One region of the Peribacillus sp. YIM B13472 genome, then DNA from elsewhere that is predicted to be linked to it. Evidence: predicted binding sites of a transcription regulator. Region 1 holds the regulator's gene; the other holds the start of a gene.

What was found. The regulator LexA, encoded in region 1, represses DNA repair genes until DNA is damaged. The targets are predictions, from matches to a motif close to CGAACATATGTTCG.
Region 2: addB (helicase-exonuclease AddAB subunit AddB) is a predicted target of LexA. The motif match lies at 5,308-5,321, and genes of this name have one in related genera.

What each region holds. Positions count from the first base shown of each region.
Region 1 is NZ_JBHZPG010000024.1:31,187-39,293, reverse strand. Features, by position in the region: gene ACFX4I_RS17665 (esterase/lipase family protein) at 1-511, shown strand, start outside; gene ACFX4I_RS17660 (hypothetical protein) at 917-1,204, opposite strand; gene ACFX4I_RS17655 (LysM peptidoglycan-binding domain-containing protein) at 1,973-2,167, shown strand; gene lexA (transcriptional repressor LexA) at 2,399-3,022, opposite strand; gene yneA (cell division suppressor protein YneA) at 3,179-3,490, shown strand; gene ACFX4I_RS17640 (YneB family resolvase-like protein) at 3,510-4,166, shown strand; gene ACFX4I_RS17635 (DUF896 domain-containing protein) at 4,232-4,465, shown strand; gene tkt (transketolase) at 4,701-6,704, shown strand; gene sirA (sporulation inhibitor of replication protein SirA) at 7,002-7,442, shown strand; gene ACFX4I_RS17620 (YneF family protein) at 7,527-7,742, shown strand.
Region 2 is NZ_JBHZPG010000001.1:354,044-362,150, forward strand. Features, by position in the region: gene addA (helicase-exonuclease AddAB subunit AddA) at 1-1,689, opposite strand, end outside; gene addB (helicase-exonuclease AddAB subunit AddB) at 1,682-5,179, opposite strand; gene lepB (signal peptidase I) at 5,369-5,932, opposite strand; gene ACFX4I_RS01740 (TVP38/TMEM64 family protein) at 5,966-6,580, opposite strand; gene ACFX4I_RS01745 (YhjD family protein) at 6,873-7,244, shown strand; gene ACFX4I_RS01750 (hypothetical protein) at 7,503-7,655, opposite strand.

The DNA of each region.
Region 1 (8,107 bases):
GGTTGAATTGATTTCTCCATCCAATAAAAAATATTCACCTTCCTTAAAGGTTGATTCAGTCAAAAATGAAACTTCCTTTTTTAATGGTGCAACCATCCAAACATTCAATAGAAACAACCTTGAAATCGGTGACTGGAAAGTGCGAATGAAGACTAAATCGCCAAAAGACGCCTACCTGTTCACAGCGCAATTTAACGAAAAGAATCCCATTACATTAAGTATGCCCGGAAAAGTTAAGCAAAAAGATGCGAAATTTTTAATAAAGAATCCAATGAAAGATAAAAAAACGCCTATCAGCACAACATTTTTGGTTCATTTAGTAGATGAAACCGGTAATGAAATTAGTGGGAAAAGCTCAATTAAGGTAATGGAGCCGGAAAATTTTACTGGTACCCTTCCAGAAGTACCTAAGTCAGGTGTTTATAATGTAACAATTGATGTCAAGGAAAAAAATGTGGATGGCACTGAAAGAACCCGGACGCTGGTTCGTTCGGTCTATATCGAGAAATAATGAAATGCCTTCTCTTATTGAGAAATCCGCTCCCTTTTCAACTACTGTCTACCAAGCCTCATCAAAGCAAGCATCTAGTGGATTTTGGTTAGTCGTTTTTCGGCAGGAGCGTCGTAAATTTCTTCAATCAGGTGAGGGTTTCAACCATTAAAATCATGGTTCGGGATAAGAGTATTCCGAACCTCCTTTTTTTACCAAATGAATACCTTTTCTTAATTGAAAAGGTATTTTTGGGGTAATGTTTAATGGTATGGTTAACATGGGAGATGGTGATTCAGCCAAAGGAAACATTCAGGTCGTAATTGTTAATATAGAAATTAATTTAACGGATATTCGATGGGGATAGAAGCAAGTAGGGCCCTTGCAATACAAGAGATTGATGAATTGCAGCGAGAGACATAGGGTTTAATCTGTCTTATGATAAGTGTCTCTATAAGACAAAATACCAGTTTTAAGTGCAGCATAATTGCCAATGCTTGCATAGCCATAAAACCAGCCCATGAAAATCCCTGCAACCAAGTGATGACGATGACTGATGAAAATGGAAATGAATAAGCCAAGACCCAAAGCGATGGTAGGGATGAATTTTGGATGAATATGAAACATGACCTTAATAAATTGAGTAAGAATCATGATGATAGGAATGGCTATTACCGCATCCCAAAAGTTTGTATGGATGGTTGGGAAGTCCATAATTTCACCACCTTAAATTGAAGTTTTCAAAATTAATTTTCACTTTTTATCAAGGCTTTATACAATAATAAATAAATTCATATTTAAAACTAATAAATAAAAGGTTATGCAACCAGGTTTTGAAAATTTTCAGAGTTCAATTTTAAAGCCGTCAATCCATATAATTATATGGATTGACGGCTTTTTCTGGTTGGCAGCGGGAATGGTTTAATAAAACTCGGAGCGAGCCAACATAAGTATGTTATCTAAATTAAAAGTAATAAACGAAATATCGGACTCATTTTTGATGGACAAGCTGTAACCTTTCTCATGGTTAAGAATATTAATGAAGATAAACAGTAAAAAATAAAGTAATACCTTTTAATGGTAGGTTCTAATGAGCAAGGAAAGATTAATTAAGGAAATTGCTCCTTATGCCCAGAAAATTCAAAAGGAATTTAATATTTTACCTTCTGTTGTCATTGCACAAGCTTATTAGCAAATCAAGGAAAAAATATATTCGGTATAAAAGATGACTTTAAGGGCAAGTCTGTCATTATCCAAAAAATGGAATGCATCAACGGTGTGCCCGTTCAAGTATGAAACAAATTCAGGAAATACCCATCTTGGGAAGAAAGTCTTCGAGATCTTGCCAATCTATACGTAAAGGGGGCGTCTTGGAAGTGAAGTCTATATACAGCTGTCATTGGAGAAAAAGATTACAAAAAAGCACTCAAAGCAATATTCGATGCGGGGTATGCTTCGGATCCGGAATATACAGAAAAACTGGTGAACCTTATCGAAACAAGCGATTTAACTAAATATGATGCAAGCAACGAGGAGGTTTATCATATTGTCATAAAAGGGGATTCCGTCTCTGGGATTGCAAAAGCATATGGTTCTACACAAGTGCAGATTCAACAGTGGAATGGCTTGGTCGATCTTAACCTTATTAAAGTGAATCAAAGATTAAGAGTGAAATGAATTTTAACTGGGAGCGGTATTTTAACGCTCTCCTTTTTTATTTGAATGAGCTTCTTGCCAAAGTATTTATATCAAGAGGGATAGTGTACCTTACATCCGTTATAAAAGATGTAATATTCCCATGAAAATGGATTCTATTAAAAAAATATATCAAAACCTACTCTTCCATATGCATATTGAGAGAATTCGGGACATAAATTAAACAAAACAAAAAAAGCGCGGTTAGCGCTTTTAGTGTATTTGTCTATATAAGCCTATTACTTTTCCAAGTATCGAAACATCTCGTAAAATAATTGGTTCCATATTTGAGTTCTCAGGCTGAAGCCTTATGTAATCCGGTTCCTTAAAGAATCGCTTTACAGTGGCTTCATCATCTTCCGTCATGGCCACGACGATATCTCCATTATTGGCATTGCTTTGTTGTTTGACGATGACATAGTCTCCATCATGAATTCCAGCTTCGATCATACTTTCACCCATGATTTCCAGCATGAAAACATGGTCATCATGTGGAACCATGCTTTCGGGAAGCGGAAAGTATTCTTCTATGTTCTCGATGGCCGTTATGGGCATGCCCGCTGTTACTTTTCCAAGTAACGGCACGTTCACGACATTGGCTTTGGGAATATTGTTCGCTTCCTCCGAATTCATTATTTCAATGGCCCTTGGCTTGGTTGGGTCACGTCTAATCAGGCCTTTACTTTCCAGGCGGGATAAATGTCCGTGTACTGTTGAACTTGATGCAAGTCCCACTGCTTCGCCAATCTCCCGTACGGAAGGTGGATAGCCTTTTTGGCGAACCTCTTCTTTAATGAAATCAAGAATATCTTGCTGCCGTTTTGATAGTTTAGTCATTTGTGCACCTCTTCCCCAATGTTCTTTGGCTATATTATAGCATGGCCCCCAACTCTATACAAACATAAGTTCGAATTTTGTTGTTGACTGAAACAAACGTTCGTATTATAATTTGATCATAACATACGAACGAACATTCGCTTTGGAGGGATATTTATGAAAAAATTATACAAAAATTATATTTATACGATTCTATTAGCGGGATCAGTATTCATCTTTTCAATTTTATTCTCTTGTACATTGAACAATGAACAAAAAAATGATTTCCTTTCTATAGAAGTAAGTGAAGGTGACACCCTATGGGAAATTGCCGAAGAATATGAAGAAGCAAATTTGACAAAAAAAGAATTCATTGGTTGGATAGAAGAGCATAATGAAGTCAGGGCGGATTCGATTAAACCTGGTCAAGTCATCGTCATTCCGGTTAAAGGGGAAGAACTTGTCCAGAATTTGGCGAGTGAGCAGTAAGCAGTGAAGGTAGGGTATTATGAAAGCGGTAATCTATTGTAGGGTCAGCACAGAAAAAGAGTCACAGGAAACATCATTGGCAAGGCAGGAAGATGAATTAGTCAAATTGGCAGAAAAGATGGATGTTGAAGTCATTTCCATCATAAAAGAACAGGCAAGTGGTTATGAGTTGAATAGGGATGGCATTTTTGACATGCTCGAACTATTTAAAACCAAAGAAGCTGAAGTACTATTAATCCAGGACGAAACAAGACTGGGAAGAGGAAATGCCAAAATAGCCCTTTTCCATGTCATCCTTAAAGAAGATGTTAAAATTTATACGCTCTCACACGATGGGGAACTTGAGCTATCGGATTCGGATGCGATGGTCATCCAGATAGTCGGAATTGTAGAAGAATATCAAAGGAAACTACATAATCTTAAAATAAAGCGCGGGATGATAAGGGCCGTTGAAAAAGGGTATCGTCCTCAAAAAAATCTTCAGAATCAAAGGAATTCCACTGGAAGGGACCGTAAGGAGATTCCTATAGAGGAAATTATTAAACTTCGGGCCAATGGATTGACATTTGCTGAAATCGCAGCAACTTTAAGGGGATTTGGATACAATGTATCTAAGGCTACTGTGAACAGGCGTTTCCTCGAACATCAACTGAATACACTGGAAAGTCAATCATAGAACTTGTAATTTCGCTATTTTTTTAATACCATGACAATATCCGCAGATTATGAAGGAGCGAAATTATGTTATCAAAAGAAAAATTAGCCCGTATTAATGAACTTTCTAAAAAGGCAAAGGCTGAAGGTTTGACGGAAGTTGAGGCGAAAGAACAAACCCAATTGAGAAGTGAGTATTTGGAAACATTCAGAAAGTCCATGACCTCTACGTTGGAGCATGTGAAAGTCGTGGATCCAGAAGGTAATGATGTCACTCCTCAAAAGATAAAAAATATAAAAGAAAAAAGAAACTTACATTAATAATGCTTGGATTCTTCTGATGGAACATTCCATTTGAGGATTCTATTAGCAATTTGGAGTAAAAAGAGAGTGCATTCATGTATGTATTCTCCTATTTAGTTTAATCTAAATAGGGGACTTCTCTTATTTCTAGAAAATTGTAATATTGGGGCAGTAAATAGTGATTTTAGTTGTGATATTATGCTTGTCACTATAATATAAAGAGGTACATTACAGGAAGGGATGTTTTTACGATATGTTAGATAAATTAGATGCACTTTCTATTAATACGATTCGTACATTATCGATTGATGCAATTGAAAAGGCTAATTCTGGCCATCCAGGTATGCCAATGGGTGCAGCGCCGATGGCGTATAAACTATGGACCGAATATATGAACCATAACCCGAAAAATCCAGATTGGTTTAATAGAGACCGCTTTGTTCTTTCAGCTGGTCATGGGTCTATGCTGTTATACAGCCTTCTTCATCTATCGGGCTATGGCTTATCTATCGATGATTTGAAAAGCTTCCGCCAATGGGGCAGTAAAACTCCAGGACATCCTGAATACGGACATACTGCTGGTGTAGATGCAACTACTGGGCCGCTTGGACAAGGTATCGCAATGGCAGTCGGAATGGCAATGGCAGAACGTCACTTGGCAGAAAGCTATAACCGCGATTCTTATAATGTGGTCGATCATTATACATATAGCATTTGTGGAGATGGGGATTTAATGGAAGGTGTTTCTGCAGAGGCCGCTTCATTAGCTGGACATCTACAACTCGGAAGACTTGTTGTTTTATATGATTCTAATGATATTTCCCTTGACGGAGACTTAAGTCAATCATTTAGTGAAAGCGTGGCAGACCGGTTTAAATCTTATGGATGGCAATATATCCGCGTTGAGGATGGGAACGATCTTCAGGAAATTGCCAAAGCGATTGAAGAAGCGAAAACCGATGATGCACGCCCAACATTAATCGAAGTGAAAACGGTTATTGGTTACGGTTCACCAAACCGTTCAGGTAAATCTGCTGTTCACGGCGCTCCGCTTGGTGCAGATGAGCTGAAGTTGACAAAAGAAGCATATAAATGGACATTCGAAGAGGACTTCCATGTTCCGGAAGAAGTGTATTCACACTTCAATGAAGCTGTTGTTGATGCAGGCGCTCAAAAAGAAGAGGCTTGGAATGAATTGTTTAAAAATTATAAAGAAGCACATCCTGAGTTAGCAGAGCAATTGGAGCTTGCCATCAAAGGTGAACTGCCTGCTGAATGGGATCAGGAAATTCCAGTCTATGAAGAAGGTAAGACATTAGCTTCCCGTGCTTCGAGTGGGGAAGTACTAAATGCGATTGCCAAAAAGGTCCCTAGCTTCATTGGGGGTTCTGCGGATTTAGCCGGATCTAATAATACTGCCATAAAAGGTGAGACAGACCTATTACCTGGTAATTACAGTGGCCGTAATATATGGTTCGGTGTACGTGAATTCGCTATGGGTGCGGCTTTAAATGGAATGGCACTTCATGGTGGATTAAAAGTATACGGAGGAACATTCTTTGTATTCTCTGATTATCTACGTCCTGCCATAAGAATGGCAGCACTAATGGGACTGCCAGTAAACTATGTGTTCACTCATGACAGCATTGCTGTAGGGGAAGACGGACCGACTCATGAGCCAATCGAACAATTAGCATCATTGCGCGCAATGCCTAACCTAGGGGTAATACGTCCAGCTGATGGCAATGAAACGGCAGCAGCCTGGAAAGTGGCAATGGAGTCTACAAATAAACCAACTGCTCTTGTACTGACTCGTCAAGGATTGCCAACAATAAAAGACACTTCCGAAACCGCGTATGAAGGTGTTTCAAAAGGTGCTTACATCATCTCTGCTTCCAAGAAAGAAGTAGCCGATGCATTACTTCTTGCGACTGGTTCCGAAGTGAACTTGGCTGTGGAAGCACAGAAAGCTTTAGCGAACGAAGGAATTGATGTTTCGGTAATCAGCATGCCATCATGGGATCGATTTGAAACTCAATCTAAAGAATATAAACAAAGCGTAATCAATCCGGCAGTGAAAAAACGTCTAGCTATCGAAGTGGCTTCACCATTTGGCTGGGATCGTTATGCAGGTGATGAAGGTGAAATATTGGCCATCAATCATTTTGGAGCTTCTGCACCAGGCGGTAAAATCATGGAGGAATTCGGTTTCACTGTAGAAAATGTAGTTGCTCGAGTTAAGGAAATGCTTAAATAATAGTAATGGGAACTGACACCAATTGGATTGGTGTCAGTTTTTTTCCAAAAAACAATCCTATTTTATATTGAATGTGTTCCTATTCTAAAGGAAATCTTCCATTCGACAAAAAAAGAAGAAAATTTCTCCAGCAATCAACATATCTTTTTAGTTTGTCAATATATAATGAGAATAAATAAATTTCGTTTAAATGTGTCAGTTAAAGGGGAAAGTCATCAATAGTGGAAAATAGTGGAGAGGGTCCTGGTGGTTAGATGTTTTCATGACCAAAATAGGAGAGCTAGGAGGCATTGGCTGATGAGAACCTATCAAATTTATTTAATCGAAGATGAATTTGCCCATCATTATTATGGTAGAGAAAAGCTATTTTTCAATTTGTTTTTGGAGTATATTCAAGCAAGGGGCAGACTGAAGAGTATTTTGCAAAAACAAATCGAATATGTCACCAAAACAGTCCCGATTAACCAGTTGCAGGTAGCTATTGAACAACGTTTGCAAAAAAAGATGAATTATTGGAGTCAAAATGGAAAATACTATTTAGAAAAAACAAACGGAACAAGTAAAGCCGTTTTAATCATTCAAAATGAGTCCATTACTCTTAAAGCTGAAGGAGATTATGAAGCGGAGACCGCTTTCTTTGAAAGTATTCGAAAATATGAAGCAAGTTTTCTGGCCATTGATTTTGAACATGAAAAATACGGTTGGTTAAAACCGATAAAAGAAAGAAAATTTGTCTAAATGGGGGACTTTTCGGTAGCGGGTATTGTATAATAACCTTTGGTCTAGTACACTGATGTTAGACAACATGAAGGAGGAAATAGTATGTGGGTTTACATTCTAGTTGGCGTACTGGCATTGATTGCTGGAGTAGTGCTGGGATTTTTCATCGCTCGTAAATACATGATGGATTACTTAAAGAAAAATCCGCCAATTAACGAACAGATGTTGAAAATGATGATGATGCAAATGGGTATGAAACCATCCCAAAAGAAAATTAATCAAATGATGAGCGCCATGAATAAACAACAAACAAAATAAGATAGCATGAAACCTTGATATATCAATGTTCTTGGAAGATTGGATGCAAAATTTTATATAATATCGAAATGGTGATCCATTTAGACTGAATTTTTCCACCGATTTTATATAAAATTTTGGTTTATCTTTCATTTTTGTTTCTTAAGCCACTTTTTCTGAATGAATGATTCAGTAAAGGTGGTTTTTGTTTTGGAATTGTAAGGTAAGTCCTCGTTCTATGTGAGGGCTTTTTTATTTTGAAAGTAAACACGCAAACTAAAACAATACTTGTCCACACCTACTATCAAAAGATGCATATACAGTATTAAGGAGGGTGTTAAAATGATAAATGATTTTGTGAAAAAATGCTTTGAGGATACTTGTAA
Region 2 (8,107 bases), on a different contig from region 1:
TGCTTTTTCAAGCTCCTCGGCTTCAAACCCGCCATCCGATCCTTCCGTTTCCGAATGAGCTTCCGGATCGGCTGTTCCATCAATTAAATGGAGTTCGATTGGATTTGGATCTTCTTCGGGATATGGGGCACCTTTTTTCAATTGGGCATCTTCATCATAATCAATCTCACCGACTGTAATGCCCATCAACTGTTGAAACAAGAAATTGGTCCCGTCGAGAACTTCCTTACGGCTCCGGAAATTGCGGTTTAAATCAATTTTCAGTCCGGAATCAACACCATCATGAGTAAAACGTGTGTATTTTCCAAGGAAGAGATTCGGTTCCGCAAGCCTGAACCGGTAAATGGACTGCTTGACATCACCAACCATGAAAAGATTCCCATTATATTCGCCGTCAGCCGTCACCAGTTTTAAGATGGATTCCTGAACAAGGTTCGTATCCTGATACTCATCTACGAGTACCTCTTTGAACTGGTTCCTGTATTCTACGGCTGCGGCTGAAGGTTTTCGTTCACCATCCACAGTTTCCCCTGTCAAAATTTGAAGACAATAATGTTCCAAATCGGCGAAATCCACCAAGTTCTTTTCTGCTTTTGCAGCAAAAAATCGATCTTCAAACTGTTTAACAAGCATTACAAGTGTATCGACATAGCCCTTGAGCTCCCTTATATCCCGCAAATAGCTTTCCGGTTTACGGGAAAATAACTCTTCCTGTAACGATTTGATGATCTTCTTCGCCTTATCACGATACTTGGTAGCCTCATCCGTAACTTCTTTGATAAAATCTCCACCAGTAAGGCGTTTTGCCGTTCCAAATTTCACATTTTGGATTTCTTCATATAGAGCGTTCCAGGATTGATCCTTAACTTCCGAAAGTTTAGCAACCAGGGCAAGATCAGCTATATAGTTCTCAGCCCTTGGTGCCGGCCCCCCAGGGATTTTTGTCAACGCAAGCGAGCGTTCCAATAAGTCCCTAGAAGTAGCCAATTGTAAACCAATATCGAACTTCAATGAATCGATAAACGAAAGATCATCAATCCCATCATCATCTGCCAACTCATACATGCTAGCAGCACCATCGAGCCATCGGGCCGGATCTGGATTCGATTGCGAAAAATCATGAAGCGATCGAACGATATTCTGAAGCGCATCATCGTTTCGATCGCTAGTGAAAGCATCAACCAAATTAAAGAATTCTTCATTATCACTTTGGCCATACTGCTCCTCGAAAAGCTCTTCCATCACTTCATCACGGAGCAGCTGGATCTCCGTAGAATCTGCAATCCGGAAGCCCGGGTCGATATCCGTCAGATAATAATACTTCCTGATCACCTCTAAACAAAAGGAATGCAGTGTGGAAATCGAAGCACGATTAATCAAGCTCAACTGCTTACGCAAATGCTGTGAATGCGGATTGTCATTGATCGCTTTTTCTAATGCCTCACTTACCCGATGGCGCATCTCGGCAGCCGAGGCATTGGTGAATGTAACGACGAGCAGTTCATCAACATCGATTGGATCTTCTTCGGAAATGACTTTTTGGATGATCCGGTTGACCAGCACCGCTGTTTTCCCTGAACCTGCAGCGGCCGCAACCAGAATATCCTGATCTTTAGCCCATATCGCCTTCCATTGATCTTCCGTCCAAGTCACGTCTCCTGGCAGAGCAGGAATTTTCGTTTTACTCATCGTTCTCTCCCTCCCCCCTTAATAGCTCAAGAACGTCATTTTGTTTCTTCTGTACCAAATTCCTGAATTGATTTTCCTCCAGTGACTGGTCGAATTGGCATACAGATTTAAAGGAACAGAAGGTACACGGCGTTTTTTCCTTTAATTTATATGGCGTTATATCCACATCACCATCGACCATTCGATCACCGGCCTCCTGATAAATACGGCGCACATGATGATTCAGAAGCGAAAACTCTTCCCTGCTGGCAACTTTGGAAGCCGCAAGGAGCGATCCGTCCTTTTTAAAACCAGCTGGAATGATATCCGACTTACCCGAATTTTCAATATCAAGCGAGGTATCCATCATCTGAATGACATTTGAATGATCTAGTACAAGTCCATTCATTTTAAAACTTTTATAAATTTCTTCTTCAATTTTATCCAAACTGAGCATTCCCTTTGATTTGACAACGGGATTATGCACATGAAAATACAAAACGCCGGCTGGAATCGCTTCTTTTCCTATAAGCGACTTGGAATGGGTTACGACGATATCTAGGTATGTCAACATTTGCAGCGCGAGTCCATAATACACTTCACTCATGTTCAGTTCCTTTTCACTCGACTTATAATCAAGCACACGCAAATAGACACCCTCATCTTCTTCCGCTTTATCCACGCGGTCGATCCGCCCGATCAATTCCATCTTCGTACCGTTTTTCAATGTAAAAGAAAGTGGAGGAAGCTCGCCATTTTTTCCGAATCCAAGTTCTAATCCGACTGGGGCAAAACCGCTCACCTTTGCATGTTCACTTAATACGATCGAGGCCCGCCCAATCACGTGTTCCAGTTTCCTGCGTAAATAGTGATGGCGGTTCGTACTTAACAAAATCTGATTTTGGAGTTTAGGAGCAAGTCTCTCCACAGCAATTCTGGCCAGCTCCAAGCATTGTTCCGGGGTCAATGCAGACCAAGGAATATCATGTTCCTTTAAATAATCGGAAATCATTTTCAACGCGCCATGGAACATCTCGCCTATATCCGGGGCATCCAAACGGAAAATTTGCCGTTCCCGCAATTTCAAGCCATGAGCGGCATAATGGGAAAACGGGCAGCTATTGAACATTTCCATCCGGGATACACTTGTAAGAATGCTTTCACCGTATAATTGCTTACTTGTTTCCTCAGATAATTTCTTTGTTCTATTTTGATAAAATAGGCTCGATAAAACCTTAGTTGCTGAAGGACCGGCCATTTCATCACCCATAATGGCATTATATACATCCCACCATAGTGAATGGATTGGATAGTTCCTTTTTTTCAGCTGCAATTGGGCAGCCAGGTACGATAGGGCCACATTATGATTTGCAGCATATTTCACCTGTTCCTCAGCAGGCAGATCGGACGGATCGTTCATATAATACACATCGGACACGTTGGGCAATACGTCCCTTATCCGTTTCAAATAAGATGAGGGTAAAAGTGCCTTTCCTTCCTCATCGGCAAGCGGATATGATAAATAAAGGGCCTCAGCAGGCGTAGTAAATGCTTTGTACGCTGTAAACTCCTCATCCAGCAGGCGCACTTTTGTGCTTGGGGCAACATCAAGTCCACCAGCCAGCAGCACCTCACGATCACTATCTGAAAATATCCCGTCAGATACAGCTTTTCCTGGCAGAACCCCTTCGTTCAGGCCGATAACAAAAGCTGTCTTCACATCATCCAGGCGGGATAAGTCTAGATTAGCGACCAATACTTGGTCAATTGCCGGCGGTACCAAAGAAAATTCAAGAGACTCCAGACCAGCTTCAATGATAACTGCAAACTGTTTCATGGAAAGCTCTTCCCCGCTCAGCAGTTCAACGAATTGATCCAATAGGTCGACAACTGCATTCCATGTTTGCTCATGCTCTCTTGCCGATACCAAATCACCTGCTTCTTCTGCCTCTTGTTTCAGCTTTTCCAATTTTTCCGGTACATGCAATTCTTCAAGATATAGATAAAGGGCTTCACACAATTCCCTGCCATTAACAGCCTTTTTAACACGTTTTGAGAGCTTCAAGATGGGCTCGGTAAATAATTGCTTCATCTCATTCAACTCTTGCTCAAGCTGCATTTCCTTATCCGTTTGATTCCGGTCCTCGAGTTCCAGTCCGCGGAAGCGCCGGTAGGACCAACGATCTTTGGACGTCCACCTGCTTCCTTTAATGCCACGGGCCAGCACATAGTTTTCCAGCTTATCTACCTGTTCGCGCATTCTATCGTGGTTATTTTGCAGCGGAAATAGAAGCTCCGTCTTGATCGCACGAAATACCGGCTCATATCGCCAATAGCCATTGATGATCTCCAAAGTGGAACGAATCAGCTCAATCAAAGGATGATTCAGCATCGTCCGTTTGGAATCGACGAACAAAGGAATTTGATAATCCCGAAAAACGGTTTGTAAAATATCTGCGTACGCTTCTCCATTCCGGACTAAAATCGCAATATCACTGAAACGGTGCTGTTTCTGTCTGACCAACGACAAGATGTCCCGGGCAACTCCTTCAATCTCGGCTCTGCGGTTAACTGCCTGGGCGATCGTTACATCTGGCGACTGCTCAAACGCTTTGGCAGGTCGAATGGAAAAATGTGTTTCCAGATGATTCAGTCCCGGGCTCTTTCCAAACCTTTCCGTTCCTTTTAAGATTCGATCTTCTGAAATCGGTATGCCATTCCTCAATCCAGCCTGATAAAGGTGATGATATAGATTTCCCGTTTGCCTGAACAACTGCAAATCATCCGGAGCATATTGTCTGTAGGGCTGATCTAACGTCAGCGAGATCGTTACACTCCTGCACAGCTTGATCATTTCTTCCACAATCAATAATTCCTGTGGAGTCAAACTATAAAAACCATCGATATAAATATCCGCATCCCTTATATAGGAAGAATCCGCCATTTTCTCGATCAGCAAAGTGAAGTAGTCTTCGGAATCTAAATATTTGTTAACCATTTCATCCTCAAAAGCCTGATAGACCAATTCAAGATCATGCAGTTTATCCTGAATGCCGCTGCCGGTCTGTGAGGTGTCGGTCAAATAGTTTTGAATGTCATCAGGTTGGATGCAATACTGCTTGAACTCAGCCAGCATTAGCTCCATCTGTGCAATGAACCCCTGCTTATCAGCAGAACGACGAAACATCTTTAACTCTTCCTTTTTATCATCCATGATCTTCCGTATCAACATATTAACGCCAACGCTGTCCAAATGCAGCCGGCTCATCCCCCCGGTCTCCTGAAGAACGCGCCAAGCAAGCCTACTAAAACTAAAAACCTGTGTCCGGATCATTCCGGCAAGGCCTGGTGTTTTAATTAATTTATATTCAGATAGAAACGTCATCTGATCAGGAACGAGGTAGATAATTGGATTTCCTTCGGGATCTTCTGCCAATTTGGAGCGAATTTCGTCCAATATATTCGAAGTTTTCCCTGCACCCGATCTTCCCAGTAAAAAATGGAGTGACATCTCTTTTTCCCCCTTACAACATAATATCTAGATCCATCATACCAGAAATACTTTAGTCACCATGACTAGGTTTCTGTTTCCAATTAGATTTACTTTCTATTATTTTAACGTTTCCCTTTAAAAAACACCAATCGTACGTTCGCGTTTTTTCCCAAAAGAAAAAGCCCACATAATTTGGGGCTTCCATGATCATTCACCTGTAAATTTATAATTGAATTCTTTGACCGGCCAATATCGAACATCCACTTTACCGACAACATTTTCAACCGGTATATAACCAAAGTGACGGCTGTCAGCACTTTCAAGACGATTATCACCCATGACAAAAAGCTTGCCCTCCGGAACTTTGGTCACATCCGTCAATTCTTTTAATGTGAAATCACCTGTAAAGTCCTGTCCCGGGAAACCTTCCTTGAATTTCTCAAGATAAGGCTCATCCACTTTCTCACCATTTACGTAAAGCCAATCATCTTTATAACGAATTTGGTCACCTGCAATCCCTATAACTCGCTTAACATAATCTTCTTGTGAATTCGCATGAAAAACAATAATGTCAAAACGGTTGATATCATGAATCTGGTAATTGATTTTATTCACGACAAGTTTATTTCCATCTTCTAGGGTCGGCTGCATCGACTTCCCTTCAACATCATAGCTTGAAAAGAAAAATGTACGGATTAAGATGTAAATAACAAAAGCTATCATCGCTGGTTTTATCCAATCGGATAAAGAATTCTTGTTTGTTTTTTCCATCAAGTTCAACCCCTACTGCATTTATATACTAATTTATTGTCCATCTTCCCTCTTCATGCTTTTATTTAACCGGACTTCAAGTCTTTTCCCCACAAACCATAGGATAAAGATGACGATCCCGATAATGATCGTACGCACAGGTTTATGAATTAAGGATACTAAATCGTAACCTACGAAGCTGATCGTAAAGATCATCACCGCTTTCCCTCCCACTACTGCAAGTCCATATTGCAAGGGACTGACTTTTGAAAGTCCTGCCACGATATTAACGATGGCCGAAGGTGTAAAAGGGAAGCAGAGCAATATGAATAAAGGACCGAATCCATGGCTTTCCACCCAAACCATCAACCTCTGCACCTGTTTATGCTTTTGCAAAAATCGGAAAAACCTCATTTGACCATATCTTCTAATAATCCAAAAGATCAAAAAAGAACCCGCTACCGCACCAATCCAAGAAAATAAAAAGCCCCACCAGAGACCAAAAGCCGTTGCGTTAGCAAGCACGAACACCACTAAAGGCAAAAAGGGCAAAAAAGCTTCCAGCATCGGCAGTAAGATCCCAGGAATTGGACCGAATGAGCGATATTGCTGAATAAGTGCAGATATATGATCAAGTGTAAACCACTCACGAATAGTATCCAAATCCATAATTATCTCCCTCGACATGCTGCTATCAAAGCAGCATAAACTTATTAAAAACTGTTTATTTTAGATATATCACTTTCCCCTGAAATTGCAAGAATTATTATCCATATACCTTCATACTTTCCCTAACTCCGGAAAACATAATCTTGTTAACGAATATTTCTAGATTTATCAAAACCGCTTGCATATACACTGAAAATACATTAGGATAAAAAAAACAGAACAAATGTTCTTTTTTTTTACATGGTATACATACTAATATTAAAAACCGTGCTATTAGAAAGGAGCGGTCAAGATGACCCGCATTCCAGAAGATGACCGAAATATGATTGAAAAAGCCATCTACCTCCCTATGGTTATAACAGTCTTAAACCGGGATCTCAAGGTCATCGAAATTAGTCCGTTTAAATTAAAAAGGCCCTATTCGGAGCTAGTCGAACATATTTTAAAAGTGGTTCAAGACGAACTTGCCGAGGTAAGGCGATATTTGCGCAAGGAGAATATTAAGGTTAGTGAAATCAAACGCGATGAATCCTTCACGATGTATTGTTTTTTATATAAAGGATACGAGGAACATCATAATTATTTCAATCCCCGCCTTCGCAACAAAACCGAAGATTTGTTATGTTATTACTTTTTCGAAAAAAAACACCGTTCAAGGAATTAGCGGATTTCAGGCATCACCACTATATGTTTGTGAAATATAGGTGTTTAGAGCATTTCGGGAAGGATACAGATGCCCTTCGTTGTAAGTATGTATGTCCATTAACAACGCATCCCACCTTTCCTGCTTCATAAAGTTACGGGAGGTCAATTTTTGATGATCAAGATCGATAGGACTTTCTTACCTCCATTCACCTGTATGAATATTCCATAATCATAATATAATTGGCGAGTTCAAACATGGATTTAGCGCCATGAAATATCACTTTTCGATCAAGGCATAACCTATGTAATCAAGTGCATATTGAATATCCTTAACCATTTTAGTTTTGAGATTCTTTAAATCAAAGTTATTAACATGTTCCTTCGCCAAGGTTGGAGTGACACCCGTTATGATCGTTTCCACCCTCATCAAAGCAAGAGCACTCATCATATTGATGAGAAAGTTAGGAAAACAGTTATCTTGAAAGAGGTGCTTCGACAAATCAATGCTAAAGTAACCAATATCATTACCCGCCGAATAATGTCACACATCACTCATGATTTGCACTGAACGATTTAAGGACACAGTCCTTAACGAATAATAGGTCGGGCTCGTATAATAACCATTATCCAATAACAATCATTTTAGAGTCTGTATAATGTTTTTGCAAAAGATTATTAATTGCATATCCATACCTACTATCATCTACTTGTAACCATCAATTGATATAAAAAGTATTATATTACCAGCCAAAAAAATAAGAACCATTCGTGAAATATTTGTGAAACACTGAACAAAAATGATGGATACATCGTGGGATGTCTATTATATTATGCATTATGAAGTGATTCATTAACAAACTTATATCCCATTGTTTGATCAAT